Linked DNA regions of Aquibium microcysteis. The protein of the gene in region 1 interacts with the protein of each later gene in a pairwise test. Links are inferred from orthologs where the notes say so. Each region holds a gene or a part of one and is shown in the gene's direction. Other genes may lie near its edges. The genes, in order: leuS and ligA.

What was found.
Region 2: the proteins of leuS (region 1) and ligA interact in binary tests that used the Escherichia coli proteins (3 or more experiments, as listed by UniProt). The link is inferred for Aquibium microcysteis from one-to-one orthologs.

What each region holds. Positions count from the first base shown.
Region 1 is NZ_CP061080.1:4,114,263-4,129,380, reverse strand. What follows is about bases 1,187-4,350. They hold leuS (leucine--tRNA ligase), read left to right. Parts: upstream 1,187-1,522; coding sequence 1,523-4,150; downstream 4,151-4,350. Other genes in these bases: lptE (LPS assembly lipoprotein LptE), read left to right, coding at 4,137-4,350; IAI54_RS19295 (YggS family pyridoxal phosphate-dependent enzyme), read right to left, coding at 1,187-1,245. Outside these bases: IAI54_RS19300 (GNAT family N-acetyltransferase), read right to left, coding at 78-545; more of IAI54_RS19295, read right to left, coding at 583-1,186; more of lptE, read left to right, coding at 4,351-4,730; IAI54_RS19280 (1-acyl-sn-glycerol-3-phosphate acyltransferase), read left to right, coding at 4,838-5,761; IAI54_RS28990 (BA14K family protein), read left to right, coding at 5,889-6,608; IAI54_RS19270 (carboxymuconolactone decarboxylase family protein), read right to left, coding at 6,636-7,037; IAI54_RS19265 (GntR family transcriptional regulator), read left to right, coding at 7,164-7,859; IAI54_RS19260 (SDR family NAD(P)-dependent oxidoreductase), read right to left, coding at 7,895-8,650; IAI54_RS19255 (SDR family NAD(P)-dependent oxidoreductase), read right to left, coding at 8,668-9,456; IAI54_RS19250 (serine hydrolase domain-containing protein), read right to left, coding at 9,459-10,643; IAI54_RS19245 (N-acyl homoserine lactonase family protein), read right to left, coding at 10,713-11,513; TRAP transporter substrate-binding protein DctP, read left to right, coding at 11,652-12,668; IAI54_RS19235 (TRAP transporter small permease subunit), read left to right, coding at 12,727-13,254; IAI54_RS19230 (TRAP transporter large permease), read left to right, coding at 13,247-14,560; IAI54_RS19225 (NAD(P)-dependent oxidoreductase), read left to right, coding at 14,577-15,118.
Region 2 is NZ_CP061080.1:1,993,252-2,008,145, reverse strand. Bases 10,599-13,538 are described here. They hold ligA (NAD-dependent DNA ligase LigA), read left to right. Parts: upstream 10,599-10,949; coding sequence 10,950-13,127; downstream 13,128-13,538. Other genes in these bases: IAI54_RS09175 (hypothetical protein), read left to right, coding at 13,418-13,538. In the rest of the region: murB (UDP-N-acetylmuramate dehydrogenase), read left to right, coding at 1-160; IAI54_RS29125 (AbrB/MazE/SpoVT family DNA-binding domain-containing protein), read left to right, coding at 657-869; IAI54_RS09225 (hypothetical protein), read left to right, coding at 979-1,224; IAI54_RS09220 (D-alanine--D-alanine ligase), read left to right, coding at 1,367-2,293; IAI54_RS09215 (cell division protein FtsQ/DivIB), read left to right, coding at 2,281-3,216; cell division protein FtsA, read left to right, coding at 3,213-4,523; cell division protein FtsZ, read left to right, coding at 4,591-6,300; lpxC (UDP-3-O-acyl-N-acetylglucosamine deacetylase), read left to right, coding at 6,594-7,544; IAI54_RS09195 (outer membrane protein assembly factor BamD), read left to right, coding at 7,855-8,712; DNA repair protein RecN, read left to right, coding at 8,729-10,393; more of IAI54_RS09175, read left to right, coding at 13,539-13,642; preprotein translocase subunit SecE, read left to right, coding at 13,657-13,860; transcription termination/antitermination protein NusG, read left to right, coding at 13,888-14,415; rplK (50S ribosomal protein L11), read left to right, coding at 14,573-14,894. UniProt on the Escherichia coli protein: DNA ligase that catalyzes the formation of phosphodiester linkages between 5'-phosphoryl and 3'-hydroxyl groups in double-stranded DNA using NAD as a coenzyme and as the energy source for the reaction.

The sequences.
Region 1 (15,118 bases):
CAGAACGGATGGCGTCATGTCAACGGGGTGTTCGTCCGGCACGGAGTTCCAGATCCGGGCCCGCGCCGCACGCGGGATCAGTCGAGAACGCGCTCGTAACGCCAGACGTCCAGCGGCAAAGCGCCCTCGGACGTTTCACAGGCGATGGTCTCCTCGCCGGTCCTGACCCATCCCATTTTCGTATAGAAACGGGCGGCGCGCTCGTTGCCGATCGAACAGGAAAGCCACGCGCGGCGAATGCCCGCGGCCCGAAAACCGCTCTCGGCATCCGCCATCATCGCCGAGGCGAGCCCGGTGCCCCGCGCCGTTGCCGAAACGTAGAACTGGTTGAGTTCGTCCGCCACGACGAGGTGGAATCCCAGCGGCGCTCCGGCCGGCCCGGCAAGACGAAGGCAGTCCCACCGCGCGAGCAGCCGGTCCCGGAAGTTCCGGCGCGTGCGCAACCTCGCCAGCGCCGCAGGAACGATGGCTTCGTGACCGTCGAGCCAGCCGGAATGCCAAAGATCCGTCAGCGGCTCGATATCGATGTCCAGCGGCGGTCGCATGATCATCATGAACGGTCTCTGGGTTGGTCCATTCGCTTCACCGCCCCCCGAAGATCGCGCTGCCGACCCTGACGCTGGTCGCGCCGAAGGCCACCGCCGTCTCGAAGTCGCCGGACATGCCCATCGAGAGCTTCTCCAGCCCTGCCTGCCGTGCGAGCTTCTCCAAGAGCGCGAAATGCGGGCCCGGGTTCTCGTCGGCGGGCGGGATCGCCATCAGGCCTTCGACGGCCAGTCCATGGACGGAGCGGCAGCGTTCCACGAAGGCCACTGCCTCGCGGGGGTCGATGCCAGCCTTCTGCTCTTCCAGCCCGGTGTTGACCTGGACGTAGAGCTTGGGCTTTCGCCCCTGCGCCCGCATTTCGGCGGCGATGGCGCCGGCGATCTTCTCGCGGTCGACCGTCTCGATCACGTCGAACAGCGCCACCGCCTCCATGGCCTTGTTGGATTGCAGCGGCCCGATCAGGTGCAGCTCGATGTCGGGCCAGTCCGCCTTGAGACCAGGCCACTTGGCCCGCGCCTCCTGCACGCGGTTCTCGCCGAAGACGCGCTGGCCGGCGCCGATCACGGGGCGGATCGCGTCGGCGTCGAAGGTCTTGGAGACGGCAACGAGCGTCACGGCACCCGCCGGCCGGCCGGCCTGCGCCTCCGCGGCCGCGATGCGTCGGCGGATTGCGTCGAGATTTGTCACGCTGTCGGTCATTCGTCCGTCCTCCCAGGCGCCGTCATTCCCGGGCCTGTCCCGGGAATCCGCTGCGAGCAGAAGGTCTGGAGCCGTTCCGACGTGTCGCGCCAGCGATCGTTCCGAAATGCCGGCAGATCCTCGGGACGAGCCCGAGGATGACGGCTCCGGTTCGTTCGTGGCCTGGCGTCCAAAGCCGAATGCTCCGCTGACCGGCTGTCTCTTGTTGATTCCGTGGGCGATCCGTGGTGAAGGTCCGCCCAAAGATTTGCGCACCTTATCGAGCGAATTCACGGCCATGGCAACCGAACGATACAATGCCCGCGTGGCGGAGCCGCGCTGGCGCAAGGCCTGGGACGAGGCGGGGCTGTTCCGCACACGGAACGAGGACCCGCGGCCGAAATACTACGTGCTCGAGATGTTCCCCTATCCGTCGGGGCGCATCCACATGGGCCACGTCCGCAACTACACGATGGGCGACGTGGTGGCCCGCTACAAGCGCGCCACGGGCAGCAACGTGCTGCATCCGATGGGCTGGGACGCGTTCGGCCTGCCGGCGGAGAACGCCGCGCGCGACAACAAGGTCAATCCGCGCGACTGGACCTATGCCAACATCGAGACGATGAAGGGCCAGCTGAAGACGATGGGCCTGTCGCTGGACTGGGACCGCGAGTTCGCGACCTGCGACCCATCCTACTATCGCCACCAGCAGAAGATGTTCCTCGACTTCTGGCAGGCGGGCCTCGTCGAGCGCAAGGCGGCCAAGGTCAACTGGGACCCGGTCGACATGACCGTTCTCGCCAACGAGCAGGTGATCGACGGCCGCGGATGGCGCTCGGGTGCGCCGGTCGAGCAGCGCGACCTGACGCAGTGGTTCTTCAAGATCACCTCGATGAGCCAGGACCTGCTCGACGGTCTCGATACGCTCGACCGCTGGCCGGACAAGGTCAAGCTGATGCAGGCCAACTGGATCGGGCGGTCCGAAGGCCTGCTGATCCGCTGGCCGCTGGACACGGCGCCTGAGGGCGTGAGCGAGCTCGAGGTCTACACGACCCGTCCCGACACGATCTTCGGCGCCTCCTTCATGGCGATCGCCGCCGACCATCCGCTGGCGAAGAAGGCGGCGGAGAACAACCCGGCGCTCGCCGCCTTCATCGAGGAGGTGCGCCACCGCGGCACCTCGGCCGCCGAGCTGGAGACGGCCGAGAAGAAGGGCATGGACACCGGCCTGCGCGTCGTGCACCCGTTCGACGCAAGCTGGACGCTGCCGGTCTACGTCGCCAATTTCGTGCTGATGGACTATGGCACCGGCGCCATCTTCGGCTGCCCGTCGGGCGACCAGCGCGATCTCGACTTCGCCAACAAGTACGGACTGCCCGTCGTGCCGGTGGTGATGCCGGAAGGCGCCGACGCGGCGACGTTCCGGATCGTCGACGAGGCCTTCGTCGACGACGGCGTGATGATCAATTCGCGCTTCCTCGACGGGATGAAGCCGAAGGCCGCCTTCGACGACGTCGCTGCGCGGCTGGAGGCGATCACCATCGGCGGCCGGCCGATGGGCGAGCGCAAGGTGCAGTTCCGCCTGCGCGACTGGCTGATCTCGCGCCAGCGCTACTGGGGCTGCCCGATCCCGGTGATCCATTGCGACGCCTGCGGCGCGGTGCCGGTGCCGGCCGACCAACTGCCGGTGGTGCTGCCGTCCGACGTCACCTTCGACAAGCCGGGCAATCCGCTCGACCATCACCCGACGTGGAAGCACGTGAAGTGCCCGTCCTGCGGCGGCGATGCGCGGCGCGACACCGACACGATGGACACCTTCGTCGATTCGTCCTGGTACTATGCCCGCTTCACCGATCCGTGGAACGAAGAGGCGCCGACGACGCTCGCCCATGTCGACGGGCCGCAGGGCTGGCTGCCGGTCAACCAGTATATCGGCGGCATCGAGCATGCGATCCTGCACCTGCTCTATTCACGCTTCTTTGCCCGCGCCATGAAGGCGACCGGGCATCTGAATGCGGTCGAGGAGCCCTTCGAGGGCCTGTTCACCCAGGGCATGGTGGTCCACGAGACCTACAAGGGTCCGAAGGGCTACGTCACGCCTGCCGAGGTACGGCTGGACGAGGCCGACGGAAAGCGCCGCGCCGTCCTGATGTCGACGGGCGACGAGGTCGAGATCGGCCCGATCGAGAAGATGTCGAAGTCGAAGAAGAACGTGGTCGACCCCGACGACATCATCGCCAGCTACGGCGCCGACACCGCGCGCTGGTTCATGCTGTCGGATTCGCCGCCCGACCGCGACGTGATCTGGACCGAGGCCGGCGTCGAGGGCGCGCATCGCTTCGTGCAGCGCATCTGGCGTCTCGTGGCCGAAGCGGCGCCGGAACTCGCGGGTGTGACGCCGGCAACCGCGACCGAGGGGGAGGCGGGCGCCGTGTCGCGCGCGGCCCACCGCACGGTCATGCAGGTCGGCGAGAACATCGGTCGGCTCGGCTTCAACAATGCCGTCGCGCGCGTCCACAAGCTGGTCAACGACCTGCAGGCGCCGCTGACGGCGGTGGCCGAAGGCAGGGCCGACGCCGCCCTGAAGGGCGCCGTGCGCGAGGCGCTGGAGATGTTCGTCACCATCATCTCGCCGATGATGCCCCACCTGGCCGAGGAGTGCTGGTCCGCGCTCGGCGGGACCGGGATGGTGGCCGAGAAGGCCTGGCCGGAATATGATGCGGCGCTGACGGTCGACAACGAGATCGTGCTGCCGGTCCAGATCAACGGAAAGAAGCGTGCGGATTTGACAATTGCACGCGACGCGGACCAATCTGCCGTCGAAGCCGCCGCGCTTGCCCTGGACGTCGTCCGGAAGGCGCTGGAGGGGAAGGACCCACGAAAGGTGATCGTCGTGCCGCAGAGGATCGTCAATGTCGTCATCTGATACGGTCGTGTCGAGTTCATGCGCGTTCAGAAGGGCGGCGGCGGCCCTGGCAGGGGCGCTGATGCTGGCCGTCTCGGGCTGCACCGTGCAGCCTCTGTACGGCAGCGCCACCGCTTCCATCGCGCCGGGGGAACCCTCGGCCCGCGTCGCGTCCATCGCCGTCAAGGAGGCGGCGTCCCGCACGGCCGCAGGGCGGGAGATCGCGCAGCGCCCTGCCCAGGAGGTGCGCAATCACCTGATCTTCGGCTTCAACGGCGGGGCAGGGCAGCCTGAATCGCCGCGCTACGTGATGGAACTGGAGGTCCTGCAGCGGACGACCGAGACCGCGACGGTGCAGCGCAAGCGCAACGAGACCGAGCCCTCCGCCGGAGCAGTCCGGCTCACGGCAACCTACAGACTCGTCGATCCGGTCACGACCGCGGTCGTGGCCAGCGGCACGCGCAGCGCGACCGCCACGTTCGACCGGCCGGTGCAGCTCTTCGCCGAATCGCGGGCGGAACGCGATGCCGAGAATCGCGCCGCGCGCGAGCTTGCAGCCTTCCTTCAACTCGCCGTGATGCAGGACCTCGCCCGGCTGTGAGCGGACTGAGCGGCGGAACGGCTTCGCTTTCGAGGCGTTGAATCGGCCGTCGTCATTCTTGCGTCACAGATATGGTCAAGACAGGACGCGACCGGAGGGGATGTCACATGACTCTGCAAACGTCGCCGTCATCGATCGCCAGGTTGCTCGGCAGCCGTGCCCTTCATGACGATGCACGCGCCGCCGACCGGCACATCGTGGACCAGCTCATCCACGAGCGCTCGCTGAAGCTTTCCCGGCACCCGCTCTGGCCGCTGATGCGGCCGTTCCTGTTCCGCATCTTCAATTACCATGAGGCGGTTCGGATGGCGGATGCCATCGCGGGACTTCCCGGCGTCGAGGCGATGCAATATCTGAGCGACCTTCTCTCGCTGGACATGGCGCTCTCGGGCATCGAAAATCTCCCCGCGCAGGGAAGCTTCATCCTGGCTCCGAACCACCCCACCGGCATTGCCGACGGCATCGCCGTGTTCGATGCGCTGAAGCACCACCGGGCCGACATGGCGATCTTCGCCAATCGCGACGCGCTGCGCGTGGCACCCGGGTTCCGCGACCTGATCATCCCCGTGGAATGGCGTGCGGGCGAGAAATCGCATGCCAAGAGCCGCGATACGCTCGCGATGACCGCCCGGGCCTTCTCCGACGGCAAGGCCGTGGTGCTCTTCCCGTCCGGCCGCATCGCCTACTGGAACGAGGGAACCCTGACGGAGCGTCCCTGGCAGACCTCGGCGGTTGCCCTGGCGCGGCGATACGAGGTGCCGATCGTGCCCGCCCGCATCACAGCCCGCAACTCCGGCCTGTTCTACTTTCTCGCCAAGCACTCGACCGAGCTTCGCGACATGACGGTCTTCCACGAACTCCTCAACAAGAAGAAGTTCGGCTTCACGATCACCTTCGGCAGGCCCATCCCGCATGGGCGTCTGGTCGGCGAGCCGGCCGACGTCACCGCCGCGCTGCAGCACCATACGGTGCACGGCCTGCGGCGTGATCCGCAGGCCGTGTTCGACGCGCTGTCGACAATCCAGAGCTAGGCCGGCGGCAGCGGTCCGGCGAGACGCTGCCGAGGCCGCGGCATCGCGGCGCCGCTTTTCGAACGCCAGTCCGGGAACCCCTCGCCGACGCGGGCATTGCTTAATGCATGTCGAGGAGGGACAGGACATGAAGATCGTGCTGGTGATCCTGAGCGGTGTCGTCGCGACGCTCGGCCTCTATGGCAGCGGCTTCGTCACGGCCATGGCGTTCTTGAGTGCGGATCCGACACCCGTGTGGAAGCCGAACCGGGACGAGCGCGGTCTGTGGACGCTCGAGCCGGTCAAGGTCGCCGAAGACCAGAACCTCGAGCGGCTGCCTGCGCGGTCGGGTTCCGGGACGTTGGTGGCCAGCGCCGCGGCGGCCGACGAGGCGGACGAGGAGGGTGCCGGGGGCATGTCCGCCGAAGCGGTGTCCCTCGGGAAGACATGGTCCGCCGGAGAGGCCGGGGATCCGCGATCCGTCGACGAGACGCGAACCGCCTCCATCGGCAGCGATGACGATCCGGCAGACGGCTTCGACGACGACGCGCCGCAGCTGCGTGCTCCGGCGATGAGCATGGCTCATGTCCGGTGGTGTCTGGACCGTTACCGGTCCTACCGCGTCGAGGACAACAGCTACACGCCCTACAGCGGTGGCAGCCGCGCCTGCGTGTCGCCCTATTCCGGCGCGACCGCAGAGGTTCCCGTCGCAAGGCGCAGCTATGCGCAGGCGCAGCCTTCCGTGCAGCGCCGGGGCTACCTTTCGTCGCGGCACATCCAGTCCTGCTTCGACCGCTATCGTTCGTATCGGCCGTCCGACAACTCCTACCAGCCTTATGGCGGCGGACCCCGCCGCCAATGCCGGTAGCCGCAGCTACGAGGGCGAGCGCCTCGATCAGTCGAAGGCCTTCATCTCCGTCAGCACCTCGTTCGCCGCCTTGAAGGCGTCGAGACCGGCGGGGATGCCGCAGTAGACCGTGGCGTGGAGGAGAACTTCCTTGATCTCCTCGACGCTGACGCCGTTGTTGACGGCACCGCGGACATGGAGCTTGATTTCGGCGGCACGGTTCAGAGCCGTCAGCATGGCCAGATTGAGCATGCTGCGGGTCTTGAGATCCAGCGTGTCGCGGCCCCAGGCGTAGCCCCAGCACCATTCGGTCGTGATGTGCTGGAAGGCCATCATGAAATCATTGGCGGAACTGATCGACCGGTCGACATATTCGTGGCCGAGCACCTGGCGGCGCAGGGCAAGCCCGTCCTCGAACAGGTCGCCGATGGTCTTCGTCGGGTTGGTCATGGTGTTCCTCTTGTTCTTTGACATACAAAAATACAATATGGCGACAGCCGGATTCGCATCGCCTCACCGCAAGGGAAGCGACGGAACCGGGGGACACGGGACGGGACCGCGGAGAGGAGCGCGCGAATGGCACTGACGAAGACCACGGGCGAGGACCTGTCGATGAAGGTGCAGACCCTGCCGGGCCTGCGCGAGCAGGTCGCGGAGCGGCTTCGGATGGCCATCGCGACGGGAAAGTTCCCGGCCGGCGCGCGCCTGATCGAGCGCGAGCTCTGCGAGATGATGGGCGTGTCGCGGACGTCGCTGCGCGAGGCCCTGCGCGAGCTCCAGGCCGACGGGCTCATTACCCTGCAGCCGAACAAGGGCCTGAGCGTCAGCGTCGTCTCCGAGGAGACGGCGCGGTCGATCTACGAGGTGCGCGCGATGCTGGAAGGGCTGGCGGCGCGCCTGTTCGCCCGCCATGCCACCGAAGCGCAGATGCGCGAATTGCGGGCGAGCGTCGACCGGCTCGCGGAGGTCTACGACAACTTCTCGTCCGAGGCCTTCATCGCGGCCAAGACGCATTTCTACGACGTCCTGCTGGAAGGCGCCGGCAACCCGGTCGCCGCCGACATGCTCCGGCGCATCCACACCCGCGTCTCGCAGCTGCGCGTCGTGTCGCTGTCGAGCGCCACGCGGGCGCAGCAGTCGATCCGCGAGCTTCGCGAGTTCCTCGACGCGCTCGAGAAGCGGGACGAGGAGCGTGCCTGGCAGGTCTGCGTGGCGCATGTCGAGGCGGCGGCCACCGCGGCGCTCCGGACGATCGGCGCCAAGACGTCCTAGCGCGCGCTGCGGGCGCATCATGGCCATCACTCCGCCTACATCGACTTGACGGTGATGCCGCCATCCGCGTGAAGCACCTCGCCGGTGACGAAGCTGGCGTCGGGGCCGATCAGGAAGGCGATGGCGGCCGCGATCTCGTCCTCTTCGCCGAGCCGGCCGAGCGGCGTCTGGGCGCGGCGCTTCGCATAGCCGGCTTCGTCGACGATGGCGCGGGCGCCCGGGGTCGGCACGGCGCCCGGGGCGACGGCGTTGACACGCACGCCCTTCGGCCCGAGTTCGACGGCGAGCTGCCGCGTCAGCGCCACGATCGCGCCCTTCACGGCGGTGTAGGAGGCGGTGTTGGCGGTGCCGAGATCGGCGACCGGCGAGGCGAGATTGACCACCGAGGCCGGGTTGTCGCCCCGGTGGGCGAGCAGCGCCTGGACGCCCCAGAAGGCGCCCTTGATGCCGACCGCGAACATGCGGTCGAGGACGGTTTCCTCGATCTCCTCGACCGGGCCGTAGCGGATGAAGATGGCGTCGTTGACGATGCCGGTCAGCGGGCCGTGGGCGCCGGCGAGGGCGGCTGCCGCATCGAACACCGCCTGGCGGTCGGACGCATCGGCGACGATCGCCAGCGCCTTGCCGCCCGCGGCGGCGATGCCGTCGGCCGTGGCGCGGGCGAGGTCGCCGTCGATGTCGAGAACGCCGACGGCGGCGCCGCGCGCCGCCAGGAGGCGCGCCGTGGCTGCGCCGATGCCGCGGCCGGCCCCGGTGACGAGCACGACCTGGCGGTTGAGATCTTCCGACATGGCATTTCTCCTATGGGTCAGGGTCCGACCGGATCCGGCACGCCGCCGTAGAGGCTCCAGAGCTGCGTCGCCAGCGTCCCGGCATCGACGGGAAGCTCGATGCCGGTGATGGCGCCGGCCTCGTCGGACAGCAGGAAGGCGATCGCGTTCGCCACCTGCTCGGGCCTGACGAGGCGGCCGAGCGCCGTCTGGCGGATCATCGTGTCGGGGTTGCGCTCGCCGCGGGCATAGCTCGCCTCCACGGCGGGCGTGCGGGTGGGGCCGGGGCAGACGCAGTTGACGCGGACGCCGCGGCGGCCCCAGGCGACGGCGAAGTTGCGCGACATGTTGATGATCGCCGCCTTGGTCGGGCCATAGGCCTGCAGCGGGCTCGAATTGAAGGCGGTGATGGAGCCGACCGTGACGACGGAGCCCGCGCGGCGCTCCAGCATGCCGGCGCCGAAGGCGGTGAGCGTGCGGAAGGTGCCCGTCAGGTTGACGCGCAGGATGGCATCCCATTCCGCGTCGTCCTGCTTCTCGGGCATATGCGGGTTCTCGAGATGGGCGGCGACGGCGGCCAGCGCCGAGCAGGGGCCGACCTCGCGCTCGACCCAGCGCGCCGCCTCGTCGATGCTCGCCGTGTCGGCAAGGTCGATCTCGCGGGCGACGGCGCCATGGCGGGCGGCGACCTCGCGGGCGAGGTCCATGTTGCGGTCGAGGACGACGACCTGCCATCCGGTGGCGCGCAGCCGGGCGACGCAGGCTTCGCCGATGCCGCCTGCGCCGCCCGTGACGGCCGCGACGCGTTCCTGGGAGGATGCGGCCATGGTCAGAGTGCCTCGTAGAGTGCTTCGATGATGCGGCGGGCGCGCGGGCCGTTGTCGCCGCGGGCGTGCATCTTGTTGCAGCCGTAGGAGAATCCGATCTTCGCGTCCGGATCGCCCATGCCGATCGAGCCGCCGAAGCCGTGGTGCCCGAAGGCGCGGGGATTGGGACCCATCCAGACGGAGACGGGCGTGTTGAGCAGGATGCCGCGGCCCTGGTGGTAGGGGCGCTGCTGCATGCGCTCGAATTGGTTGTGCTGCTCGACGAGCATGTCCTCGAGGGTCTGCTTCGACATCAGCCGCACGCCGTCGAGTTCGCCGCCGCGCGCCACGGCGCCGTAGATGCGGGCGACCGCGCGGGGATTGCCGTGGCCGGAGGCGCTGGTGATCTCGGCGCGGCGCCAGGCGGTGGAGTTCAGCGTCACCGGCAGCGGCTCGTCGGGAAACTGGGTGAAGCCTTTCGCCACCAGCGTGTCCGGCTCCGAATCGCGCTTGGCGAGCAGCGTCCCCTCGACGGTCGGCACCAGCGCGGCGCAGCGGGCGAGATCGGCATCCGAGAGGTTGCCGTACTGGTAGTCCGCGCCGAGCGGGCCGGTCATTTCGTCGGCGATGAAGCGCGGGAAACGCTTGCCGGTGACGCGGCGTGCGATCTCGCCCAGAAGGTTGCCCTGGGTGTGGATGTGATAGGCGGCGACGGTGCCCGGCTCCCACAGCGGCGCCTGCTTCTCCAGCGCCGCGACGATGGCGTCGCAATCGAACACGGCGCCCTTCCACAGGGGTTCGAGCACGACGGGCAGGCCGGCGGTGTGGTCGAGGACGTGCCGGACGAGCACGCCTTCCTTGCCGTTCTGCGCGAATTCCGGCCAGTAGCGCGCCACCGGCGCGTCGGGATCGACGAGGCCGTGGTCGATCAGGATGTTGAAGGCCATGCCGGCGATGCCCTTGGCCACCGACATCATGCAGAGGATCGTGTCGTCCTGCCAGGGCTCGGACGCAGCCGCATCGCGATAGCCGCCCCACAGATCGACCACCTTGCGGCCCTCCACATAGAGGCAGGTCGCCGCGCCGATTTCTTCCTCGACGGCAAAATTCTCCGCGAAGGCTTCGGCGACCCTGGCGAAAGCGGGATCGCAGGTCCCCTGAAGGCGGAACTCCTGCCCGCGCGCGCTTACCGACCGATCGAACTGCATGGGACCTCCCCGAAAAATCGCCCTAGCCGATATCAGTTTGTATGACAGTATGTCAACACTACAGGCGCTTCAGCGAGGGTCGAGGTCGAGGCGGACGATGTCGGGGAAGCCGGGGATCAGTTCCGGCCAGCGCTCGCGCACCTCCGGGTCGTGGCCGGCGACGAGCAGATCCTCCCGGCCCTCCGCCAGTTCCTCGCAGCGGATGAAGCCGTCCAGCATCTCGCCGACATGATGGACCAGTGGGAAAGGCGCGCGGCGCCGGCGATTCTCGGAGAAGTGGAACGCGTCGGACGCCAGCACCAGCGGCCCGCGCGCGGTCGCCACCCGGACGACCTGAAGGCCGCCGGTGTGGCCGCCGACCCGGTGCAGCGAGATGCCGGGGAAGAGTTGCGCGTCGCCGTCGTGGAACTTCATCCGCCCGCCATGAACAAGGGCCACGGCATCGATCACGTCGCGCAGGTTGAAGGGCGCCCGCAGGCAGGCATGGCACATCGGCCGGCCGGTCGCGTAGCGCATCTCCTCGTCCTGCAGGTGAAAGGTGGCGGCGGGAAAGTCGTTCAGCGATCCGGCGTGGTCGTAGTGGAGGTGGGTCAGCACCACGTCCTTCACGGTCGCAGCGTCGATCCCGGCTTTTGCCAGCAGGGCTGCGGGCGCGTGGATGAGTTCGCGGCCGCGTTCCTCGGCGGCCTCCTGCCCGAAGCCGGTGTCGACCACGACGACGCGTCCATGGCCGCGGATCACCCAGATGTAATAGTCCAGCGGCATGGGCCCCTCGTGCAGGTCCATGCCCGGCATGAAGTTCTCGCGCCGCGGACGGTCGGGCGCGGTGCGCGCGAACCTGAGCGCCAGCACCTCGTAAGTCGGTTCCACCGTTTCCTCCCTCTCGCCTGCTACCCTGCTTGCTTTATCATACCGTCATGTTGTATGACAGCCTGCCATTGCGGCAGGACGCCGCAATCTTGATATCAGCCCTGCGCCACGGCGCAGTATGATCCGGGGAGGATTCCGATGAAAATGTCCCGCCTTTTGGCGCCCGTCGTCGCTTTCTGCTCATTCGGCGCCAGTGCCGGATTCGCACAGGACTATCCGGAGATGACGCTCCGCTACTCCTCCAACATCCCGGAGGTGGTCAACACGTCGAAGATCGACACCTATTTCTCCTCCGAGATCGAGAAGCGCAGCGGCGGCAAGATCAAGATCCGGCACTTCTGGGCCAACACGCTCGGCGGCGAGGCCGAGATGGTGGATCTGGTCGGCTCGGGCGCCGTCGACTTCGGTCTGATCGTCACCGGCAACCAGTTCTCGCGCATGCCGTTCACGGCCGTGACCAACGCCCTGCCGTTCACCTACACCGACGGCCCGAAGCTGAACCGGCTGACCGCCGACATCTTCACCACCAACGAGACCATCAAGGCCGAACTCGCGGCGGCGAACCTGCATCCGCTGCTCTATCGCTACCTGCCCGACTACCGCGTCTACTGCACCAAGCCGCTGAAGACGACGGCCGACCTGGAGAACACCAAGATCCGGTCCTACGGCTCCTTCGTGCCGGTGATGTTCGATGCGATCGGCGCCGTCCCGGTCAACATCCCGCCGGTCGACATGATCCAGGCGATGCAGTCGGGTGCGCTGGACTGCACCTACATGTTCAACTCCGCGGTCAAGGCCTTCAAGATCGACCAGGTGGCGAAGTACGGCACCGACCTCTCCTTCGGCGTGATCAGCGCCCACACGCTGTTCATCTCCAAGACCAAGTGGGAAGGCTGGCCGGAGGACGTGCGCAAGCTGTTCGAGGAGGTTGCGGCGGACGCCGAGGCTTTCGGCAACGACCTGATCGCCGGTGACGAGGCCAAGGCCGTGGACGGGCTCAAGGAGGCGGGCATGGAGATCGTCCCCTTCGAGGAAGCGGACGCCCTGAAGGCCAAGGTTCCGGACATGCTCGACGTCTGGGCCAAGAAGATGGACGAGATGGGCAAGGGCGCCGAGGCGAAGGAACTCGCCGACTACATCCGCGCCAACCGCTGATCCAAGCGTTCCGCGCCGGCCCTGCTGCGGCCGGCGCGGCCAACCTCCCGGTGATTTCATGGCCCTGTTCGCCTGGCTCGACCGTCTGCTGCGGCGGGTTTCCTATGTCGGCTTCCTCGCGGCGTCCGCGCTTCTGCTGATCGTCGGCCTGATGGGTGCGACCGACGTCGTGTCGACCAACATCTTCCTGAAGCCCATTCCCGGCATGGTGGAGCTCTCGGGCGCGCTGCTGGCGGTGATCGTCTTTCTCGGCCTCGCCGAGGCGCAGGCCCGTGGCTCCAACATCGTCATCGACGTCGCGACCCAGAACATGGGTCCGCGCATGAAACGCCTCTCGGGCATCGTCTCGCTGGCGATCGCCGGCGCGCTGATGGGGCTCGTGGCGTGGCAGACGACCAGGCTCGCGATCCATTCCTGGGCGATCAGCGAGGCCGCACTCGGCGCGCTGGCCTTCCCGATGGCCCCCTTCAAGAGCGTGGCGGCCTTCGGCGCCTGGCTCGCCGCCGCCGAATTCGTGCGGCAGCTGCTGCGGCTGATCGCCGGACGCGAAGCCACCACCGAGACGAAGGGCGGCCACGATGCCTGATCCGTTGACCATCGGCCTCATCGCCATCGTCGCCATGCTGGCGCTGTCGCTGATCGGCGTGCCGGTGGGCATCGCCATGGCCGGCGTCGCCGTCGTCGGCCTCTGGGTCACCGGCGGACCGGCCTTCGCGCTCAACACGCTGATGAACCTGCCCTTCGCCCAGGCGTCGGACTACAGTTTCGTGGTCATCCCGATGTTCATCCTGATGGGGGCGATCGCGTCGGCCTCGGGGATCACGCAGGAACTGTTCTCCTTCTCCAACCTGATCCTGCGCTCGACGCGCGGCGGGCTCTACCAGGCGACGATCCTCGCCTCGGCCGGCTTCGCGGCGATCTCCGGGTCGACGCTCGTCAATGCCGCGCTGTTCACGCGCATCGCGCTGACCGAGATGCTGCGGCTCGGCTACGACCGCGCCTTCTCGGCCGGATGCATCGCGGCGGCCGGCACGATCGCGGCGCTCATTCCGCCGTCGATCAGCTTCGTCATCTATGGGCTGCTGACCGGCGAATCGGTCGCCGAACTTTTGATCGCCGGCGTCGTGCCGGGCGTGCTGACCGCCGCCGCCTACATGATCGGCACCGGTTTCCTGGTGCGGGCCAGGCCCGGTCTGGCGCCGCAGCCGCAGCCGCGGGCGAGTGCGGCCGAGATCGGGCGCAGCGCCATCGCGCTGTGGGCCACGTTCCTGCTGGCCGGTCTGGTCATCGGCGGCATCTATCTCGGCTTCACGACGCCGTCGGGCGCCGGTGCGCTCGGTGCGATCGGCGCGCTGGTGATCGCGGTCGCGCGGCGGCGCCTGTCGACCGCCGACCTCGCGGATTGTCTGCGCTCGGCCGCCGGCGTGACGGCGGCGCTGTTCATCGTCATCATCGGCGGACTGATGTTCACCCGCTTCTTCCTCGTCGCCGGCACCGTGACGTCGGCGACCGACCTGCTGCAGGCGCTCGAACTCTCGCCGATCGTCTTCATGCTGATCCTGGTGGCCGTCTTCATCGTGCTCGGCATGTTCATGGACCCGCTGGCCATGCAGGTGATGACGCTGCCCTTCGTCTATCCGATGGTCACCGCGCTCGGCTATGACGGCGTGTGGTTCGGGGTCATCATGGTCAAGCTGGTGGAACTGGCGGTGCTCAGTCCGCCCGTGGGCATGAACCTCTTTGCGGTGATCGGCGCGTCGGAGGGCAAGGTGAAGCTGCCCGAGATCTACCGCGGCATCCTGCCCTTCATCGTGATCGAGGCCGTGGTGCTCGCGCTGCTGCTCGCCTTCCCCGACCTGTCCCTCTGGCTGCCGCGCCAGATGTTCAACTGACCGACGAGGACCAGACATGAACGGCAACACCCGCATCGGCTTCATCGGCCTCGGCGCCATGGGCGAACCGATGGCCTCGCGTCTCGTGACGGCCGGCTTCTCCGTCGTCGTCCACGATGCCGATGCCGGCCGCACCGACCGGATCGCCCAGGCGATCGGCGCCCGTGCGGCGGCAAGCCCGGCCGAAGCCGCGGAAGGGTGCGACATCCTCGTCACGATGCTGCCGTCGAGCGCGATCGTGGAGAAGGTGCTCGACGGCGACACCGGCGCGCGGCGGGGGCTTTCGCACGGGGCTCTCGTCGTCGACATGACGAGCGGGGTGCCGGACGCGACCCGTGCGATCGCCGCACGGCTCGAGGCCGACGGCATCGCCATGATCGACGCGCCCGTGTCGGGCGGGGTGTCGCGCGCGAAGACGGGCGAACTCGCCATCATGGCGGGCGGCGATGCCGCGGCGATCGACCGCGCGCAGCCGGTGCTCGAGGCGATGGGCAGCTCCGTCATCCGGACCGGCTCGATCGGCAGCGCGCATGCGATGAAGGCGCTGAACAACCTCGT
Region 2 (14,894 bases), 2.1 Mb from region 1 along the record:
CACCGGCAATGCCACCGGCTACGATCTCGAATATCTCGGCGAGACGGTGCGGGCGCGGGTGCTGGAAACCTCGGGCATCCGGCTGGAATGGGAGATCAAGCGCATCGGTTCGTTCCGGACGGGACACGAGGTGCAGCCCTATCTGGGGCAGCTGCTTTAGTTCCATATTGAGCACCGTCGGGAAGACCGAGCAAACGGCGTATCTTTTTTCCTTCAGCCACCAGACCTGCCTGACCCATCCGGCCCGTGACGTCGCCTTCGTCGACGAGGCGCTCCCGGACCGGATGCCGTCGCGGCTCCGCCTCCGGCCGAAGCGGGCCTTCGCCGTGGCTGACGGTATCGCGACCTTCGCCGGCTCGGCCATCGCCACGAAGCGGCCGGAGCGACGTCTCGCCGACAGTCTCGCGGCGCCGACGGCCTGGCACGTGGGAAGGCCGACCTCGATCGATGTCGAGGGCAGGGCCTGCGGGCCAGGGACGAAGGTGTGGCCGTTGGCGCCGCCGTCGAGCGTCGCGAGCGGGATCGGGCCGTTTGAAGCGTCTTCACCGCCGCGAGGATGGCCTCGCGTTTCGAAGCCGTGCCGGTCGCCCTTCCTTCCGAGACGGTCTCACGCTAATTTCTTACCAGAACTGGATCGATCGAAAATGGCCAGGCCCATGTCCGATACAGCAACGCTCTCGGCAAAGTACCAGATCTCGATCCCAAAGGCCTTGCGCACCGAGCAGCAATGGAGCGCTGGTCAGGAATTCGTCTTCATTCCCAAGGGAAAGGGCGTCCTCCTGATGCCAGTTCCGAGCCTTGACGATCTGAAAGGACAGGCAGAAGACGCGGACCCCTCGGACTACCGAGACCGCAAGGACCGCTATTGATGCTGGTTGTCGACTCTTCGGCCTGGATCGAGTGGCTCATCGACGGGCCGTTGACCGCAGAGCTTGCTCTGAAAATGCCGCGGACGTCGATCGTATCGGCGGCGAGGTCGTGCCTGATCTCGAGTTCGACGCGGTCGACCTCGGACCCGACGCGCCGATCGAGGAAGGGCTCGGACCGGCCTTCGAGGCGGCAGTCTTCGATCGTGTCGATGGTCGCCGGCTCGGCCATCGCCAGCAGCACCTGACCGCGACCACCGCACCGCGGCAACGGCCTTTGCGGGTTGCAGGAGGGGTGGGGCGACAACCTCTCGCATCGACGGCACGTTCAGGGGTTGCCACGTTATCCATCCTCTGATTCCTATGGTGCCACAGCGTTTCCGGGTTTGATTCGTGCACGCGTCGATCGCGTAGCTCTGGGGCTTACGTATCCCCGGAGAGGAACGATTCATCCCGCGATACGCTCCTGTGCGGCCCGCGAGAGAGGGGAATTCGGGGCTATGTCGAAGAAGCATGTCGCCGTTCTGATGGGAGGATTCTCGTCCGAACGGCCCGTGTCGCTCTCCTCCGGGAATGCCTGCGCGGATGCGCTCGAAGCCGAAGGTTACCCCGTCACGCGCGTGGACGTCGGGCGCGACGTCGTGGAGGTTCTCTCGCGGCTGCGTCCCGACGTCGCGTTCAATGCCCTGCACGGCCCTTTCGGCGAGGACGGCACGATCCAGGGCGTGCTGGAATATCTGGAGATTCCCTACACCCATTCCGGCGTGCTGGCCTCCGCGCTCGCCATGGACAAGGAGCGGGCCAAGAAGGTCGCGCGCGCGGCGGGCATCCCGGTCGCCGAATCGCGGGTGATGAACCGGTTCGAGATCGGCCACGAGCATCCGATGAAGCCGCCCTACGTGGTCAAGCCGGTGCGGGAGGGGTCGAGCTTCGGCGTGGTGATCGTGAAGGAGGGGCAGGCCCATCCGCCGCAGGTCATCGGGTCCGCGGACTGGAAGTACGGCGACGTCGTGATGGCCGAGCGCTTCGTGCACGGCCGCGAGCTGACCTGCGCGGTGATGGGCGACGTGGCGCTCGGCGTGACCGAGATCGTGCCGCTCGGCCACGCCTTCTACGACTACGACGCAAAGTATGCGGCGGGCGGCTCAAAACACGAATGCCCGGCAAAAATTTCACCGAATATTTACCAAAAAATACAGACACTGTCCCTTAAGGCGCATCAAGCCATGGGCTGTCGCGGCGTGAGTCGATCCGATTTCCGATATGACGACCGCTTCTCCGAAAACGGGGAGGTGATCTGGCTGGAAATCAACACGCAGCCCGGGATGACGCCGACATCGCTGGTGCCCGAGATCGCCGCACATGCCGGCCATCGATTTGGTGAACTCTTGAGTTGGATGGTGGAGGACGCTTCGTGTTTGCGCTGAGAACCGGACGGGATCTGCAGGCACCGCTCGCGCGGTCGTCCGGTGCGGCGTCCGCACGGTCCGGCGCGGGCGTGCTGCCGCGCTTCCTGCGGCGGCCGGCGCGCCTGCTCGGCCGGCTGACCTCGGGAGAGGTCGAGGCGCCGCGCTTCGCCGGCCTGATCCTCTCCGGCGGCCTCTTCGCGGCGACGGCCCTCTACGGCATGGCGCTGGGCGGACATTATCCGCAGGTGGTGCAGACTTTCACGGCCCACAGCGGTTTCGCCGTCGACGACGTGCGTGTTTCGGGGAATCGGGAGGTGTCCGACATCGACGTCCTGCAGGTGCTGTCGCTCGACGGCTGGACGTCGCTGATCGGTCTCGGTGCCGACGAAGTGCGCGAGCGCGTCGTGGCGCTGCCCTGGGTCGAGAGCGCGACCGTCCGCAAGATCTATCCGACCACCCTGGAAATCGCGCTCGTGGAGAAGCAGCCGTTCGCGATCTGGCAGCACGGCGGCGAGTTGTCGGTGGTCGAGCGTTCCGGGGCGCCGATCGTTCCCTATACCAGCGAGCGCTTCGCGTCGCTGCCGCTGGTGGTGGGCGAGGGCGCGGCGCGGCAGGCGGGCGCCATCGTCGCGCTCGTGGCCGATCATCCGTCGCTCGCCAGCCGTGTGCGGGGCTACGTTCGCATCGCCGACCGTCGCTGGGACCTGCGTCTCGACAACGGCGTCGTGCTGAAGCTGCCGGAGACCGGCGAGGCGCGGGCGCTCGACTGGCTGATGTCCGTCGAGGAGAGCGATTCGCTGCTGTCGCGCGACATCGCGGCGGTGGACCTGAGGCTTTCGGACCGGCTCGTCGTCCAGCTGACGCCGGAAGGGCTGAAGCAGCGGGAAGCCGACGTCAAGGCGATGCAGAAGGCCGAGAAGGCAGCGGGGCGGCGCACATGAGCTGGCTTGGCGGAAACGGTCAGACGACGTCGCGGCGCTCCGGCATCGTGACGGTCCTCGACATCGGGTCGAGCAAGATCTGCTGCATCATCGGCAAGCTGAAGCCGATCGAGGCTGGCGAATCGCTGCGCGGCCGCACCCACCAGGTGCGCGTCATCGGCATCGGTCACCAGAAGTCGCAGGGCGTGAAGTCCGGCATGATCGTCGATCTCGACCGGGCCGAACAGGCGATCCGGCTGGCGGTCGACGCTGCGGAGCGGATGGCCGGGCTGACGGTCGATTCGCTGATCGTCAACCTGTCGGCCGGCCGGATGAAGAGCCAGATCTCGACGGCGACCATCAATCTCGGCGGCCATGAGGTGGACGCCTCCGACATCACCAAGGTGCTGGCGGCGGGCGCCAAGCAGGCCCTGCAGGTCGAGCGAGAGCTCGTGCATTCGCTGGCGACCGGTTTCTCGCTCGACGGCGAGAAGGGGATCCGCGACCCGCGCGGCATGCTGGGCGAGACGCTCGGTGTCGACATGCACGTGCTGACGGGCGACGCCGCGCCGATCCGCAACATGGAGCTCTGCATCAACCGGTCGCATCTGTCGGTGGAGCGCATGGTGGCGACGCCCTATGCGAGCGGGCTTGCCGCGCTCGTCGACGACGAGGCCGAACTCGGCGCCGCCTGCATCGATCTGGGCGGCGGAACCACGACCATCTCCGTCTTCTCCGAGGGCAAGTTCGTCCATGCCGATTCGCTGCCGGTGGGCGGCATCCACGTCACGCTCGATCTCGCGCGCGGGTTGTCGTCGAGCGTCGAGACGGCCGAGCGCTTCAAGGTAATGCACGGGTCGGCACTTCCGACGGGCGCCGACGACCGCGACGTCGTCAACGTCCCGCCGGTGGGTGCCGAAGACGGAGACATGCCGCTGCAGGTCCCGCGCGCGGTCATGACGCGCATCATCCGCGCCCGCGTCGAGGAGACGCTGGAACTGGTGCGGGACCGGCTGGCGCAGTCCGGCTTCGGGCCGACCGTGGGCAAGCGCGTCGTGCTGACGGGCGGCGCCAGCCAGCTGTCGGGCCTGCCGGATGCGGCGCGCCGGATCCTCGGCCGAAACGTGCGCGTCGGGCGTCCGCTCGGCGTCGCCGGGCTGCCCGAGGCGGCCAAGGGGCCGGCCTTCTCTTCGGCGGTGGGTCTGATGATCTATCCGCAGGTCGCTTCCTTCGAGAGCGGCCGCGTGACGGGTTTCCTGCGTATGCGCTCCACCGGCACGGGGGGACGGCTGGGGCGCGTGGGACAGTGGTTGAAAGACAGTTTCTAGAATCGAGGGGCTTGCCCCGGGCGGCCGCGGCGGCGTTGCGGCAAGACAAGGCGAAAAGGACGAGGACATGACGATCAATCTTCAGAAGCCGGACATCACCGAGCTCAAGCCGCGCATCACGGTCTTCGGCGTCGGCGGCGGCGGCGGCAATGCCGTCAACAACATGATCAACGCAGGGCTGCGCGGCGTCGAGTTCGTCGTCGCCAACACGGATGCGCAGGCGCTGACGATGTCGCGGGCGGAGCGGCTGATCCAGCTCGGCGCTCATGTGACGGAAGGTCTCGGTGCCGGCTCGCAGCCCGAGGTCGGACGCGCGGCGGCCGAGGAATGCATCGACGAGATCGTCGACCATCTGGCCGGCACGCACATGTGCTTCGTCACTGCGGGCATGGGCGGCGGCACCGGCACCGGCGCGGCGCCCGTCGTGGCGCGCGCGGCGCGCGAGAAGGGCATCCTCACGGTCGGCGTCGTCACCAAGCCCTTCCACTTCGAGGGTCAGCGCCGGATGAAGACGGCCGACATCGGCATCGAGGAACTGCAGAAGAACGTCGACACGCTGATCGTCATCCCGAACCAGAACCTGTTCCGCATCGCCAACGACAAGACCACCTTCGCCGACGCCTTCTCGATGGCCGACCAGGTGCTCTATTCGGGCGTCGCCTGCATCACCGACCTGATGGTCAAGGAAGGCCTCATCAACCTCGACTTCGCCGACGTGCGCTCGGTGATGCGCGAGATGGGCAAGGCGATGATGGGCACCGGCGAGGCCTCGGGCGAGGGCCGCGCGATGGCAGCCGCCGAGGCCGCGATCGCCAACCCGCTTCTCGACGAATCGTCGATGAAGGGCGCGCGGGGGCTGCTGATCTCGATCACCGGCGGCCGCGACCTGACCCTGTTCGAGGTCGACGAGGCGGCGACCCGCATCCGCGAGGAGGTCGACCAGGACGCCAACATCATCCTGGGCGCGACCTTCGACGAGGAACTGGAGGGCGTGATCCGCGTGTCGGTGGTCGCCACCGGCATCGACAAGAAGGCGCACGAGATCTCGGCCGCGCCGATCGAGATCCGCCAGGCACCGAAGCCGCAGCCGCGCCCGGTGCAGCAGGCCGAGATCCGGCCGGTTCCCGTGGCCGTTGCGCCCGCGCCGGCACCGGTGCAGCACTACGAGGCTCCGGCTGCCCCGCAGGCGATGGACAACGACCCGGTCGCGGAGGCGATTCGCGAGGCCGAGCGCACCAGCCTGCGCCCGGCGGCCCCGGCCGACGACTTCGTGCCGCAGAACCGGCTCTTCCGCGCCCCGGCTCCCGAGCCGCAGCCGCAGCCGCGGCCTCTGATGCAGCCGGCCGCCCAGGCGCCGGTGCAGCGTCCCGATCCGGTCATCCAGCAGCCGCGCATGCCGCGCGTCGAGGATTTTCCGCCGCTGGTGAAGGCCGAGATGGATGCGCAGCAGAACGCCCGTGCCGCCGCCGCCGCAGCAGCAGCTGCCGAGCCGGTGGAGGATCGCGGACCGATGAGCGGGCTTCTCAAGCGCCTGACCGCGGGCCTGTCGTCGCGCCGGGACGAGGACGCCGTCCGTGCCAAGCCGGCAGCGCCGCGCGAGCCGCAGTTCGTTCAGCCGCAGGCCGAATCGCGCCGCCTGTCGGGCCCGGACGCCCAGCTCTACGCGCCGCGCCGGGGCCAGCTCGACGATCATGGGCGGCTCGTTCCGGCCCAGCGTGCCGTCAACGAGGACGATCAGCTGGAGATTCCGGCTTTCCTGCGGCGCCAGGCCAACTGACGAGCGCGGGCGCTCGCCGGAATTGCGTTGTCGCGTGCGCGGAACGGCCGGAACACGGCCGTTCCGCTTCTGCATAAAGGCGCGTGAAATCATCGGCTTGCAGCTGGACGTTAGAGCGAGACAGGCGTAACAGAAGGTAAGAAACCGTGATTTGGCGACTCCCGACGGCATCTTTATCTTCGCGGCCAATCGAGAGCTTCCGGCGTGTGGGTTTGGGGATACCGGCAGCTCGTAACCTTGCGAGACAAGAACCGCAGCCGATCGGCACAAGCGGTCCTGAACGGGGCGGGATCATGGGGATAGAGTTGCACGACTATCAGACGACCCTCAACTCGCGTGCCACCCTTTCGGGCGTCGGCGTCCATAGCGGCAAGCCCGTCACCCTTCATCTCAATCCCGCCGATGCCGATACCGGCGTCATCTTCAACTGCAGCGTCGACGGCGAGGAGTATCGCGAGATCAGGGGTCTCGTGTCGGAGATCGGCGGAACCGATCTCTGCACCGTGCTGGGCGACACCGACGGCGTCCACGTAGCGACGGTCGAGCATCTGATGGCCGCCCTGTTCGCGCTGGGCGTGGACAACGTCAGCATCGACATCGACGGTTCGGAGGTTCCGATCCTCGACGGGTCGAGCGAGCTGTTCGTCGAGGCGATCGAGCAGGCCGGTCTGCGCCAGCTCGGCTCCAAACGCCGCTACATCCGCGTCATCAAGCCGATCCGCATCGAGAAGGGCGGTTCCTGGGCCGAGTTCCTGCCCTATACCGGCACGCGTTTCGAAGTGGAGATCGATTTCGAATCATCCTCCATCGGCCGCCAGCTCTATGCCGGCGACATCACGGCGGAAGCCTTCAAGCGCGACATCGCACGGGCTCGCACCTTCGGCTTCATGAAGGATGTCGAACGGCTGTGGGCGGCGGGGTATGCGCTCGGTTCGTCGCTCGAGAATTCCGTCGTGATCGGCGACGACGATCGGGTGATCAACCTCGAGGGCCTGCGCTACGAGGACGAGTTCGTCCGCCACAAGACGCTGGATGCGATGGGCGATCTCGCGCTGGCCGGCGCCCGTTTCATCGGCTGCTTCCGCTCCTATCGCGGCGGCCACAAGCTGAACGCCACGGCGCTCCGCCGCCTTCTCTCCGACCGCAGCGCCTTCGAGATCGTCGAGACGACCCGCCGCGAGCGCGGCCGCGCCGCCGAACTCATCGCCGTCAACGCTCCCGTCTTCGCGCCCTGGGCGCTCTGATCGCCGGAAGGCGCTCTGATCGCCTGAAGGCGCTCTGATCGCCTGTAGGCGCTCTGATCGCCGCCCGGCCGGACGTGCCGGGTACGATCCGTCTCGTTCTGCGGCCTCCGTCTACGCACGCCGCGACAGGCGCCGGCCCGTCCGGACGCGACCGATCCGAGCGCCGGCGCATCGTCGAATGTGACCTGACGGGGATGCCGTGCCACAAAAAAGCGCGAAAGAACCGTGATAGCGTTGTTCCTACGGGACGGGTATGATTTATGGCCACGGGTGCCCGCCAGCGCTCGCGCCAGAGGGAATTGAGCCAACGATGATCTACAAGCGGACTGCCGGACGGGCTCGATCGATCATGCTCGCAGCGCCGATGGTGGCGGCGGGACTTCTCATGTCGGGCTGCATGTCCGAGAAGGATCTCGACCTGACGAGCTACGTCGAGGACGTCGAGCCCGCGGACGTTCTCTACAACCAGGGCCTCGCCAACCTCGAAGCGGGGCGTCTGAAGGAAGCGGTCGCCAAGTTCCAGGCGATCGACCGGCAGCATCCCTATTCTGAATTCGCGCGGAAATCCCTGGTGATGACGGCCTTCGCCCAGTACCGCCAGGGCAATTACGAGGACTCGATCGCCAACGCATCGCGGTTCGTCAACCTGTACCCCTCGCATCCGGATGCCGCCTACGCGCAGTACATCGTCGGCCTGAGCTGGTTCCGCCAGATCCGCGACGTGACACAGGACCAGAAGGAGGCCCGTCGCACCGTCGAGGCGATGGAAGAGGTGATCACCCGCTGGCCCGATTCGCAGTATGTCGAGGATGCGAAGGCCAAGAAGCGCTTCGCCCGCGACCAGCTGGCCGGCAAGGAGATGCAGATCGGTCGCTACTACCTGGAGCGCCGCGAATATATCGCCGCCGTGAAGCGGTTCCGCTACGTCGTCGAGGTCTATTCCGACACCCGCCACGTCGAGGAGGCGCTGGCCCGCCTGACGGAGACGTATTACGCCATGGGCCTCGTCTCGGAGGCGCAGACGGCGGCGGCCGTGCTCGGCCACAATTATCCGGACAGCCAGTGGTACCGCGACTCCTACAAGCTGCTGCAGACGGGCGGTCTCGAGCCGCGCGAGAACCGGGGCTCGTGGATCTCCAAGGCCGGAGCCCTGCTGGTCGGCAGCTGACCGGCGCGGAACGCGCATGCTGGTCCAACTGTCGATCCGCGATATCGTCCTGATCGAGAAGCTGGACATCGAGTTCGCGCGCGGCCTGTCGGTGCTGACTGGCGAGACGGGCGCCGGCAAGTCCATCCTCCTCGATGCCCTTTCGCTCGCCCTCGGCGGGCGCGGCGACGCTTCGCTGGTCCGTCACGGTTCGGCTCAGGGGCAGGTGACGGCCGTCTTCGACGTGCCTCCCGGCCATCCGGCCCGCCGCCTGATCGCCGACAACGCCATCGAGGACGAGGGCGACATCCTGCTTCGCCGCGTCCAGAACGCCGACGGGCGGTCGCGGGTCTTCGTCAACGACCGGCCGGCGAGCGTGGCGCTGATGCGCGACATCGGCCGGGCGCTGGTCGAGATCCACGGCCAGCACGACGAGCGCGCCCTGGTGGACACGGATGCGCATCGCGACGTGCTGGACCAGTTCGGCGGCCATGGCTCTGCTGTCGCTGCGGTGCGCAAGGCTTTCGCCGACTGGCGGCATGCCGAGCAGGAACTCGCCCGGCACCGCGCCCGCGTCGAGGCCGCCGCCCGCGAGGCCGACTATCTGCGCGCTTCCGTGGCGGAGCTGACCAAGCTCGATCCCCGCGAGGGAGAAGAGACGGAACTCGCCGGCGTGCGCGGCCAGATGATGAAGGCCGAGAAGATCGCGTCCGACATCGGCGAGGCGCAGGAGGTGTTCTCCGGCAACCAGTCGCCGGTTCCGGTGCTGGCCGGCCTGTTGCGGCGGCTCGAGCGCAAGGCGCAGGAAGTGCCGGGTATGCTCGACGACGTGGTGAAGTCACTCGATGAGGCTCTCCTCTCGCTCGACGCCGCGCAGACGGGCATCGACGCTGCCATGCGCGCCTCCGAATACGATCCCCGCGTGCTGGAGCAGACCGAGGAGCGGCTGTTCGCGCTGCGCGCGGCCGCCCGCAAGCACAACGTCGCCGTCGACGCGCTGCCGGCGCTCCGCGACCGAATGACCGCGGACCTCGCTGATCTCGACGCGGGGGAGGAGCGGCTTGGCGGACTGGAGAAGGCTGCTCGGGAGACACGGTCGGCCTATGATGCGGCGGCCGCGTCGCTGTCGGCGCAGCGGCGCGAAGCCGCGGCGGCGCTGGCCGGCGCGGTGATGGCCGAGCTGCCGGCGCTGAAGCTCGAGCGCGCGGCCTTCCTCGTCGAGCTGGCCACCGAGCCGGACGACCGACGCGAGGAGGGGATCGACCAGGTGGAGTTCTGGGTCAGGACGAATCCGGGCTCGCGGCCCGGGCCGATGGCCAAGATCGCCTCCGGCGGCGAGCTGTCGCGCTTCCTGCTCGCGCTCAAGGTGGCGCTGGCCGACCGCGGCTCGGCGCCGACGCTGGTCTTCGACGAGATCGACACGGGTGTGGGCGGCGCCGTCGCGGACGCCATCGGCGCGCGGCTGGCGCGGCTCGCCGAGCGCGTGCAGGTCTTGTCGGTGACGCATGCGCCGCAGGTCGCCGCGCGCGCCGCGACGCATTTCCTGATCTCGAAGTCCGGAGGCACGGACCGCGTCGCCACCGGCGTGGCGCAGCTGCCGCGCCCGGCGCGGCAGGAGGAGATCGCCCGCATGCTCGCCGGCGCGACGATTACCGACGAGGCCCGCGCGGCAGCGGGGCGGCTGCTGGCGGAGACGGAGTAGGGGGGGCGGACCGAGACATTCTTCCGGCTCGTCGCGGGGCTGTGGCGCCAGAGGCCACCAAATAGGCGGGCCGCCGACGTACATCTCGAACGTCTGCGGGTTCCCCGGACAGGTCCGGGTGTGGCGAAGGTGAGGAGGCGCGAGAATCTCCAGCCCGTGGGCCTCAGCCTGCGTCACGATCCGGCCACCGCACGCGCCACGTCATTCCGGGGCCGCATAGCGGAACCCGGAATCCAGAGTTGCGACCGAGGCGGAAATGCGCGGCGCTCGCGCCCCACCTTGCGTCCCCGGCGCTCTGGATTCCGGGTTCCGCTGCGCGGCCCCGGAATGACGCCGACGAGGGGGGCGCTCGCAGGAGCCGGTCCCGTGCCATCCGACACCACTCGGACCGTTCGTATCCGGCGCAGCGGTGCCGACGATTCCATCTGCGTCCTTGTGCAGGCTGCCGCCGGGACGGAGAAGGAACCCGCTGGCAGCATCCTCCTTGCGGCCTCTTGAACCCATCGCCCGTGGCTGCACATAGTCGATCCCTCGCAGACAATCCGGATTCCCCGCCATGACCCTTTCCGCCAAGCCGGTCGAGACGCTGACGCTCGAAGAGGCCGCCGCCGAGGCGAAGCGGCTTACGGCCGAGGTGGCGCGCCACGACGCGCTCTATCACGGCAAGGACGCGCCGGAGATTTCGGACGCCGACTACGACGCGCTGCGCCGCCGTCTGCTTTCGCTGGAGGAGGCCTATCCGGAACTGGCGAGCGAGGCGTCTCCGACGCGGACCGTGGGTGCTGCGCCGTCCGGCACCTTCTCGGAAGTGCGGCACGCGCGGCCGATGCTGTCGCTGGACAACGTCTTCTCCGACGAGGACGTGGCGGATTTCGTCGGCTCCGTGCGGCGCTTCCTGTCGCTGTCGGCCGAAGCGGAACTCGTCTTCACGGCCGAGCCGAAGATCGACGGCCTGTCGATGTCGCTGCGTTACGAGAAGGGGCGGCTGGTGGCGGCGGCAACGCGCGGCGACGGCACCACGGGGGAGAACGTCACCGCCAACATCCGCACCATCGACGAGATTCCGGACGAACTGCCGGCCGGCGTGCCCGACGTGATCGAGGTGCGCGGCGAGGTCTACATGCGCCGCGACGATTTTCTGGCGCTCAACGCCCGCATGGTCGAGAACGGCCAGCCGGCCTTCGCCAATCCGCGCAACTCGGCCGCCGGCAGCCTGCGCCAGAAGAATCCGGAGGTGACGAAGTCGCGGCCGCTGAAGTTCTTCGCCTATGCCTGGGGCGAGACGAGCGCGCCGCTGGGGACGACGCAGTACGACGCCGTGCAGACTTTTCGCGACTGGGGTTTTCAGACCAACGACCGGATGGCGCGCTGCGCGTCGCTGGGGGAGATGCTGGTGCACTATCGCCGCATCGAGGCCGAGCGCGCGGCGCTGCCCTACGACATCGACGGCGTGGTCTACAAGGTCGACCGGCTCGACCTGCAGGAGCGGCTCGGCTTCCGTTCGCGCTCGCCGCGCTGGGCGACCGCGCACAAGTTCCCAGCCGAGAAGGCGACGACGGTGGTGGAGCGGATCGACATCCAGGTCGGCCGCACCGGGGCGATGACGCCGGTGGCGCGGCTGGCGCCGGTGACGGTCGGCGGCGTGGTCGTCACCAACGCCACGCTGCACAACGAGGACTACATCCGGGGGATCGGCAATTCCGGGGAGCGCATCCGTCCGGAGGGACACGACATCCGCGAGGGCGACACGGTGATCGTGCAGCGGGCGGGCGACGTGATCCCGCAGATCCTCGACGTGGTGACGGACAAGCCGCGCGGACCCGTTCCCTATGCCTTTCCGCACACATGCCCGGTCTGCGGCAGCCATGCCGTGCGCGAGGAAGGCGAGGCGGTCTGGCGCTGCACCGGCGGGCTGATCTGTCCGGCGCAGGCGACGGAGCGGCTGCGCCACTTCGTCTCGCGCAACGCCATGGACATCGAGGGGCTCGGCGAAAAGCAGATCGAGTATTTCTTCACCACCGACAAGGCGGCGCAGAAGATCGCGACGCCGGCCGACATCTTCACGCTGCGGAGGCGGCAGGAGGAACTGCCCGACACTCTGGAGGGCTCGCTGCAGCGGCTGGACAAGGTCGAGGGCTTTGGCGAGGTGTCGGTGCGCAAGCTCTTCGCGGCCATCGACGAACGGCGGCTGGTGGCGCTGTCGCGCTTCCTCTTCGCGCTCGGCATCCGCCATGTCGGCGAGACCAACGCCAAGCGGCTGGCGCGGCATTTCCTGTCCTTCGCCCGGCTGCGGGAAGCGGCGGAGAGGGCGGTGGCGCCGCAGGGCAAGGGCGACCCGGGCAGCGAGGACTGGCGCGAGATCGTCGGCGTCAACGGCATCGGCGACGTCGTCGCCCAGGCGCTGGTCGACTTCTTCGCCGAGGACCACAACAGGAAGGCGGTCGACGACCTGATCGGGGCCGGCGTGACGCCGCTCGACGAGGAACCGGTCGGTGCGGTGTCGTCGCCCGTCGCCGGCAAGACCGTGGTCTTCACCGGGGCGCTGGAACGGATGTCGCGCGACGAGGCCAAGGCGATGGCCGAGCGGCTGGGCGCCAAGGTCGCGGGCTCGGTATCGAAGAAGACCGACCTGGTGGTGGCCGGGCCCGGCGCCGGTTCGAAGCTCAAGCAGGCAACCGACCTCGGCATCGAGGTGATCGACGAAGACGCCTGGTTCGAACGCGTCGGCGGGTGAGGGGGAGAGGGCTCGTTCCGGACACTCGAGGGAGGAGCGGCGCGAGACGCCGGCGAATCGATCCGACCCGGACGGCAAAAAACGGCGTTGCACGCGGGCCGGCGACTGTGTATGAAGCCGCTCGCGCCTAGGGGTATAGCTCAGTTGGTAGAGCGGCGGTCTCCAAAACCGCAGGTCGCAGGTTCGAGCCCTGCTGCCCCTGCCAGCGCCAGGCGCCGGTTAGGTGGCCGTCGCCGGCACATGCGATCGTCCGGAATGCGAGCCGCATCGTCACGCTGAGCCGGGGCCGGATGTCGCTGCTGTCCGGGAACAATTTCCACATCCGCCCTTGCGTGCCGATGGAATCGGCTTTATATCGCGACATCCAGACAAGCGGTGCGTGGAGCCACGATCGGCTTTACGTGCCTTTATTGCATGGGCGGATGATCGCTTTCCGGCAAGTGGTTGTTCCTCATGAAAAGGCAGGTTTCCCGTTTCGCGGGACGATCGAGAAGACCCGGTCCACGGGTTCCTGAAAGCAGAGCGGCAGATGGCGTCGAAGACTTCGAATCCCTTCACCTTCCTCCAGCAGGTGCGTCAGGAGACGGCGAAGGTCACGTGGCCGTCGCGCCGCGAGACCCTCATTTCCACCATCATGGTCCTGGCATTCGCGTTCATCGCCGCGATCTTCTTCTTCGCCGCGGACCAGATCATGGCTCTGGGCGTCGAGCTGATACTCGGCATCGGTCGATAACGCCGGCGACTAAGGAGAGCACCTGACATGACTGCGCGGTGGTACATCGTCCACGCCTATTCGAATTTCGAGAAGAAGGTCGCCGAGGACATCGAGCATCAGGCCAAGCGCAAGGGCCTGTCCGACCAGATCGAGCAGATCGTGGTCCCGACCGAGAAGGTCGTCGAGGTCCGTCGTGGCCGCAAGGTCGATTCGGAGCGCAAGTTCTTCCCCGGCTACGTGCTGGTGCGGGCGAACCTGTCCGACGCCGTCTTCTCCCTGATCAAGAACACGCCGAAGGTCACCGGGTTCCTCGGCGATTCCCGTCCGGTGCCGATCACCGATGCGGAGGCCGACCGCATCCTGCACCAGGTGCAGGAGGGCGTGGAGCGGCCCAAGCCCTCGATCACCTTCGAGATCGGCGAGCAGGTGCGCGTCTCCGATGGCCCGTTCGCCTCGTTCAACGGCTTCGTCCAGGAAGTGGACGAGGAGCGTTCGCGCCTCAAGGTCGAGGTGTCCATTTTCGGCCGCGCCGTGCCGGTCGATCTGGAGTTCGGTCAGGTCGAGAAGGGCTGACCACAGGGATCCCGCCCGGCTGCCGCCGGCGGGTGAAGCGGGGCCTTCGCCCCGATTCGAATGGGTGGGAGGAAGACGGTGGCTGAAGCCGGCCCCGGATCCGCACCACCCGACTGCAACCGCCGGATGAGGCCGGCACAACAAGGGCAGAAGAGAAATGGCTAAGAAGATCGTGGGCCAGCTCAAGCTCCAGGTCAAAGCGGGATCGGCGACTCCGTCGCCCCCGATCGGCCCGGCGCTCGGTCAGCGTGGCATCAACATCATGGAGTTCTGCAAGGCGTTCAACGCCCAGACCCAGGAGATGGAAAAGGGTCAGCCGACCCCGGTGGTCATCACCTACTACCAGGACAAGTCGTTCACCTTCGTGATGAAGACGCCCCCGGTGAGCTACTTCCTCAAGAAGGCCGTCAATCTGCAGTCCGGCTCCAAGGAGCCCGGCAAGGTGAAGGCGGGCGAGATCTCGCGCGACAAGATCCGCG